DNA from 2 places in the Streptomyces sp. NPDC052773 genome. Region 2 is predicted to be linked to the other one. Evidence: riboswitches for the same ligand, from Rfam matches in the RefSeq annotation. Region 2 holds a riboswitch; the other holds the start of a gene.
What was found. A riboswitch is a leader RNA that binds a small molecule or an ion and turns the genes downstream of it on or off. The one in region 2 is predicted to bind thiamine pyrophosphate.

Region 1 (3,413 bases), on a different contig from region 2:
GAGGTCTGGGTGACCGTCACATCGTCCAGGACACCCAGGGAACCGATGATGACGCCGGCGAGCAGCAGACCGCTCATGTCGATCGACGGGTACAGCCCGTGGATCAGACCGGTGTTGTCGTCGGTGTCGCCGGTGAGCGCGGCCCAGCCGATGAACAGCGAGCCGAGGACGCCGATCAGCAGCAGCGAGATCAGCGTGCCGAGCACCGCCACCGATGTCCGGGCCGACAGTCCGTGACACAGGTAGAGGGCGGTCAGCATGATGGCGCTCGACCCGATCACCGCCACGAGCAGCGGGTTCGAGCCCTGCAGGATGGCCGGCAGGATGAAGAAGTTCAGCACGAGGAAGCTGATGGCCAGCGCGATCAGCGCCATGACGCCCCGCATCCGCCCGACAGCCACGACGGCGAGCGCGAAGAGGCCGGCGAGCAGGCCCATCGGCAGCCTGCGGTTCACGTCGGTGACCGAGTACTGGAGGTCCCTGGGGGCGGAGGGCTCGTAGGCGACGATCACCTTCTGGCCCTGCTCCAGCTGCCGTGACTGGTCCGGCTGGACGATCTCGTTGAAGGTACGGCCCTTGTCCTTGCCGGTGTCGACGCGGATGGTCGCCTTCTTGCAGGTGCCGTCGGCCTGCTGCTGGGCGGAGGAGCCCTCGGCGGTGGACGTGTCGCCGGTCGGGGGCGGGGCCGAGGCGTTGACCGAGCCGCAGTCCACCTTCTCGATCCTGGTGACCGTGGCGTGCTGGGTCTGCCGGTCGAAGCCGACCCCGGTCCGCTCGTGCGGCGGGGCGCCGCCGGGCCACAGCACGGCCAGCCCCACCACCACGGCCGCGGCGAACGGGATGAGCACCGCGCTGATCAGCTTGCGCAGATGCTGGGAGACGGGCGCGGCGGGGCCGTGAGTGTGCGAGTGCCCGTGGCCGCCATGCCCGCCACTGGGGCCAGAGCCGTCACCGGAGCCGGCGCCGCCACCATGCCCGTGGCCGTGGCCGCCACCGGAGCCACCGTGCCCGTGGCCGGGCTCACCACCTTGCCCGTGCCCGCGCCCGTGCGACCGTCCGTGCCGCGAACCCGGCCCGCGCCCAGCGTCGTTACCGGCTCCGCCACCATCACCGGCTCCGGGACCGTCTCCGTATCCACCCCCGGATCCATCCCCGAAGCCGCCTCCGAAACTGCCGCGGAAGCCGCCTCCGGAATCACCTCCGGGGCCGCTTCCGGGACCGGCGCCACGCGGGGGCTCGGGCGGTGGGAACGGGGGATGCTGCGTCGTGGTCACCGACCGATCATCGCAAGAACGAACGGGGCCCCCTGTTCACCGCGCCCGAATTGACGCTAGCGTGGAGCCACCTTTGTACACGCGGGAGCTCGGAGCACCGGGCTGAGAGGGCGCTGACCTCCGTCCCAGCGATGTTTCACATGAAACATCACCGACCACGAGTGATGTTTCACACGAGACGTCGGCAGACGGATACCGCTGCGTCGACCGCCGAACCTGTTACCGGGTAATGCCGGCGTAGGGAGTAGGTCTCATGACCATCAAGGACGCGCGCACGCCTGCCTCCACGCAGAACGCCTCCGTCGCGACGGAGACGTCGACCGACGGGGAGGCCGGGAAGTCCATCGGCTGGCACAAGGCGTACGTCGAGGGCACCCGCCCCGACCTGCGAGTGCCGGTCCGCCAGGTGCACCTCACCAACGGGCGGTCGGTCACGTTGTACGACACATCCGGCCCGTACACCGATCCGCACGTCGAAACCGACGTCCGCAGGGGGCTGCCACCGCTGCGGGAAAACTGGATCATCGCCCGCGGCGACACCGAGGAGTACGCGGGCCGTCCCGTCCGTCCCGAGGACGACGGAATCAAGCACACCTCGCCGCGTGGCGGCCTGCGCAACCTCGACGCGGTCTTCCCCGGACGACCGCGCCAGCCGCGCCGGGGCCGTGGCGGTCAGGCGGTGACGCAGCTGGCGTATGCGCGCCGCGGCGAGATCACACCGGAGATGGAGTTCGTGGCCATCCGGGAGAACGTTTCTCCCGAGGTGGTGCGCGAGGAGATCGCGGCGGGCCGAGCCGTGCTGCCGGCCAACGTCAACCACCCGGAGATCGAGCCGATGATCATCGGCAAGCGGTTCCTGGTGAAGGTCAACGCCAACATCGGCAACTCCGCGGTGACGTCCTCCATCGAGGAGGAGGTCGAGAAGATGACCTGGGCGACCCGCTGGGGCGCCGACACGGTCATGGACCTGTCCACGGGCCGCAACATCCACACCACCCGTGAGTGGGTGCTGCGCAACTCCCCCGTCCCCATCGGCACCGTGCCGCTCTACCAGGCCCTGGAGAAGGTCGACGGCAAGGCCGAGGAACTGACCTGGGAGATCTACAAGGACACGGTCATCGAGCAGGCCGAGCAGGGCGTGGACTACATGACGGTCCACGCGGGCGTGCGCCTGGCGTACGTCCCGCTCACCGCGAACCGCAAGACCGGCATCGTCTCCCGCGGCGGCTCGATCATGGCGGCGTGGTGCCTGGCGCACCACAAGGAGTCGTTCCTCTACGAGAACTTCGAGGAGCTCTGCGAGATCCTCGCCGCCTACGACGTCACCTACTCGCTCGGTGACGGCCTGCGGCCCGGGTCGATCGCGGACGCCAACGACGAGGCGCAGTTCGCCGAGTTGAAGACGCTCGGGGAACTCAACCGGATCGCGAAGCGTTTCAACGTGCAGACGATGATCGAGGGCCCCGGTCACGTCCCGATGCACAAGATCAAGGAGAACATCGACCTTCAGCAGGAGATCTGTGATGAAGCTCCGTTCTATACGCTCGGCCCGCTGACGACGGACATCGCGCCGGCGTACGACCACATCACCTCCGGCATCGGTGCCGCGATGATCGCCTGGTGGGGCACGGCCATGCTCTGCTATGTCACGCCCAAGGAGCACCTGGGGCTGCCCAACCGTGACGACGTCAAGACCGGCGTCATCACCTACAAGATCGCTGCCCACGCGGCCGACCTCGCCAAGGGCCACCCCGGTGCGCAGGAGTGGGACGACGCGCTGTCCGACGCGCGCTTCGAGTTCCGCTGGGAGGACCAGTTCAACCTGGCCCTCGACCCCGACACGGCTCGTGAGTTCCACGACGAGACCCTGCCGGCCGAGCCCGCCAAGACGGCGCACTTCTGCTCGATGTGCGGGCCGAAGTTCTGCTCGATGAAGATCTCCCAGGACATCCGCCGTGAACACGGCGGCAGCCAGGCGGAGATCGAGCAGGGCATGGCCCAGAAGTCGAAGGAGTTCGCCGCGGCGGGCAACCGGGTGTATCTGCCGATCGCGGACTGACCGGGCCGACCGGACGGCCCGGACCGACCGGACCGACCCGGCCCCGGCGGCACGGACTGACCGGACGGATGGTCCGCCGG
Region 2 (3,413 bases):
GGTGAAAGGTGGCGGCCGAGACGGGCGGCCCGGGTCACCCATGTGGATCTGCGACACTGGTACCACCATGCCCAAGCCCGGAGAACTCACTTTCGTCGCCCCGCGCGGAGCCAAGACGCCGCCGCGGCATCTTGCCGATCTCTCGCCCGCGGAGCGCAAGGCCGCCGTCGCGGAGATCGGTGAGAAGCCGTTCCGTGCCAAGCAGCTCTCGCAGCACTACTTCGCGCGGTACGCGCACGACCCGGAGCAGTGGACCGACATCCCGGCCGGTTCGCGCGAGAAGCTGCGCGAGTCGCTGTTCCCGGAGCTGATGACCGTCGTACGGCATCTGTCGACGGACGAGGGCGCGACGCGCAAGACACTGTGGCGGCTGTTCGACGGCACGCTGGTGGAGTCGGTGCTGATGCGTTACCCGGACCGGGTGACCATGTGCATCAGCTCGCAGGCCGGGTGCGGGATGAACTGCCCCTTCTGCGCCACCGGGCAGGCGGGGCTCGACCGGAACCTGTCGACCGCCGAGATCGTGCACCAGATCGTGGACGGCATGCGCGCGCTGCGCGACGGCGAGGTGCCCGGCGGGCCCGCGCGGCTGTCGAACATCGTCTTCATGGGGATGGGCGAGCCGCTCGCCAACTACAAGCGGGTCGTCGGCGCCATCCGCGCCCTCACCGACCCCGCCCCCGACGGGCTGGGGCTGTCGCAGCGCGGCATCACCGTGTCGACGGTGGGCCTCGTCCCCGCCATCCACCGGTTCGCCGACGAGGGCTTCAAGTGCCGCCTCGCGATCTCGCTGCACGCGCCCGACGACGAGCTGCGCGACACCCTGGTCCCGGTGAACACCCGGTGGAAGGTGCGCGAGGTGCTGGACGCCGGGTTCGAGTACGCGGAGAAGTCGGGGCGCCGGCTGTCCATCGAGTACGCGCTGATCCGGGACATCAACGACCAGGCCTGGCGGGGCGACCGGCTGGGCCGGCTGCTCAAGGGCAGGCCCGTGCACGTCAACCTCATCCCGCTGAACCCGACGCCCGGGTCGAAGTGGACCGCCTCTCGGCCCGAGGACGAGAAGGCGTTCGTGGAGGCCATCGCCGCGCATGGTGTGCCGGTGACGATCCGGGACACCCGTGGTCAGGAGATCGACGGGGCGTGTGGTCAGCTCGCCGCCACCGAACGGTAGTCTGACGGGCGTAAGTACATCTGCATATTCCGACAGGGGAGCGCCACAGCGCTGAGAGTGCGGCACCCGGCCGCAGACCCTCCGAACCTGGCCCAGGTCATTCTGGGTAGGGAGATCGGTCATCACTCGAGCTGTTGCGCCCTGCCCGGGAGCCCCCGGATTTTCCCCGGAGGTCCCGGGCAGGGCCGCGTCTCTTCCTGGTCACTCCAGGAGGAATCCAGTGAGCATCACCAAGAAGGCCACGATCATGGCCGTCGGGCTCGGCCTGGTCACGCTGTCCGCGTGCGGGTCGTCCGACGGCGACCAGGCGTCCGGCGGCGGTTCCGGATCCAAGACCGTCACGCTGGTCAGCCACAACTCGTGGGCCGTCTCGAAGGACGTCCTCGCCGCCTTCGAGAAGAAGTCCGGCTACAAGGTCAAGGTGCTGGAGGACGGCGACGCCGGGCAGGCCGTCAACAAGGCGATCCTGACCAAGGACAACCCGCAGGGCGACGTCTTCTTCGGCGTCGACAACACCCTGCTCTCCCGCGCCCTCGACAACGGCCTCTTCCAGCCGTACGAGCCGAAGGGCTCCGACCGGATCCTGCCCGAGTACCGCGCCGACGAGGCGAAGCACCGGGTCACGCCCGTCGACACCGGCGACATCTGCGTCAACTACGACAAGGCGTACTTCGCCGAGAAGAAGCTGACCCCGCCGGACTCCTTCGACGACCTGGTCAAGCCGCAGTACAAGAACCTGCTGGTCACCGAGAACCCCGCCACCTCCTCGCCGGGCCTCGGCTTCCTGCTCGGCACCGCCGCGAAGTACGGCGATGGGGGCACCTCCCGCTCGAGCGAAGCCGAGAGTGGGGGAGGCTGGCAGGACTACTGGAAGAAGCTGAAGGCCAACGGCGTGAAGGTCGTCGACGGCTGGGAGCAGGCGTACAACGAGGAGTTCTCCGGCTCCGCCGGCGGGAAGAAGGCCAAGGCCGACCGGCCGCTCGTCGTGTCGTACGCCTCCTCGCCGCCCGCCGAGGTCATCTACGCCGACCCGAAGCCGAAGACCGCCCCGACCGGGGTCGCCGAGGGCACCTGCTTCCGGCAGGTCGAGTACGCGGGGCTGCTGAGCAACGCCGGGAACCCCGAGGGCGGCAAGGCGCTCCTGGACTTCCTGATCGGCAAGGAGTTCCAGGACGACATGCCGCTGAACATGTTCGTCTACCCGGTGCGGGAGGGCGCCCAGGTGCCCGAGGAGTTCGTGAAGTACGGCCCGCAGGCCGAGGACCCCGAGACCATGGACCCGGCGAAGATCGCCGACAACCGTGACGACTGGGTCAAGTCGTGGACCTCGCTCGTACTGAAGTAACCCCCCGCGAGGGCGGCGCGAAGAGCGCGGCGGCGCGGCTCGGGCTCATGGCCCTGCCCGTCGCGTTCTTCGCCGCATTCTTCGCCTGGCCCGTCGCCGCGATCGTCGCCCGCGGCCTCGTCGTCGACGGGTCCTGGCAGCTCGGGCGGCTCGCGGAGGTGCCCGCCGACCCCGCCGTCCGGCACGTCCTGTGGTTCACCACCTGGCAGGCGCTCGCCTCCACCGCGCTCACCCTGCTGCTCGCGCTGCCCGCCGCGTATGTCTTCGCCCGCCTCGACTTCCCCGGCAAGCAGTTGCTGCGCGCGGTGGTGACCGTGCCGTTCGTGCTGCCCACGGTCGTGGCCGGTACGGCGTTCCTGGCGCTGCTCGGGCGCGGCGGACTGCTGGACGAGCTATGGGGCGTACGGCTGGACACCACCGTGTGGGCGATCCTGCTCGCGCACGTCTTCTTCAACTACGCGGTCGTCGTCCGCACGGTCGGCGGGCTGTGGGCGCAGCTCGACCCGCGGCAGGAGGAGGCCGCGCGGATGCTCGGCGCGTCCCCGTTCACCGCCTGGCGGACGGTCACGCTCCCGGCGCTCGCGCCCGCCGTGGCCGCCGCCGCGCTGATGGTGTTCCTGTTCACCTTCACCTCCTTCGGCGTGGTGCAGATCCTCGGCGGGCCCGAGTTCTCCACCCTCGAAGTGGAGATCTACCGGCAGACGTCCGAGATCTTCGACCTGTCCACGGCCGCGGTGCTCACCCTCGTCCAGTTCGCGGCGGTCGGCGCGATCCTCGCCGTGCACGCCTGGACGGTACGGCGCCGGGAGACCGCGCTGCGGCTGGTCGACGCGGCGGTGACCGCGCGCCGGCCGCGCGGGGCCGGGCAGTGGGCGCTGGTGGCCGGGGTCCTCG

Region 1: another riboswitch for thiamine pyrophosphate. It lies ahead of thiC (phosphomethylpyrimidine synthase ThiC); the one in region 2 lies ahead of ACIG0D_RS21140 (thiamine ABC transporter substrate binding subunit).

What each region holds. Positions count from the first base shown of each region.
Region 1 is NZ_JBITZX010000007.1:159,935-163,347, reverse strand. Features, by position in the region: gene ACIG0D_RS18055 (YibE/F family protein) at 1-1,274, opposite strand, end outside; TPP riboswitch at 1,346-1,535, shown strand; gene thiC (phosphomethylpyrimidine synthase ThiC) at 1,528-3,333, shown strand.
Region 2 is NZ_JBITZX010000009.1:123,103-126,515, reverse strand. Features, by position in the region: gene rlmN (23S rRNA (adenine(2503)-C(2))-methyltransferase RlmN) at 68-1,174, shown strand; TPP riboswitch at 1,199-1,305, shown strand; gene ACIG0D_RS21140 (thiamine ABC transporter substrate binding subunit) at 1,395-2,519, shown strand; gene ACIG0D_RS21135 (ABC transporter permease) at 2,567-3,413, shown strand, end outside.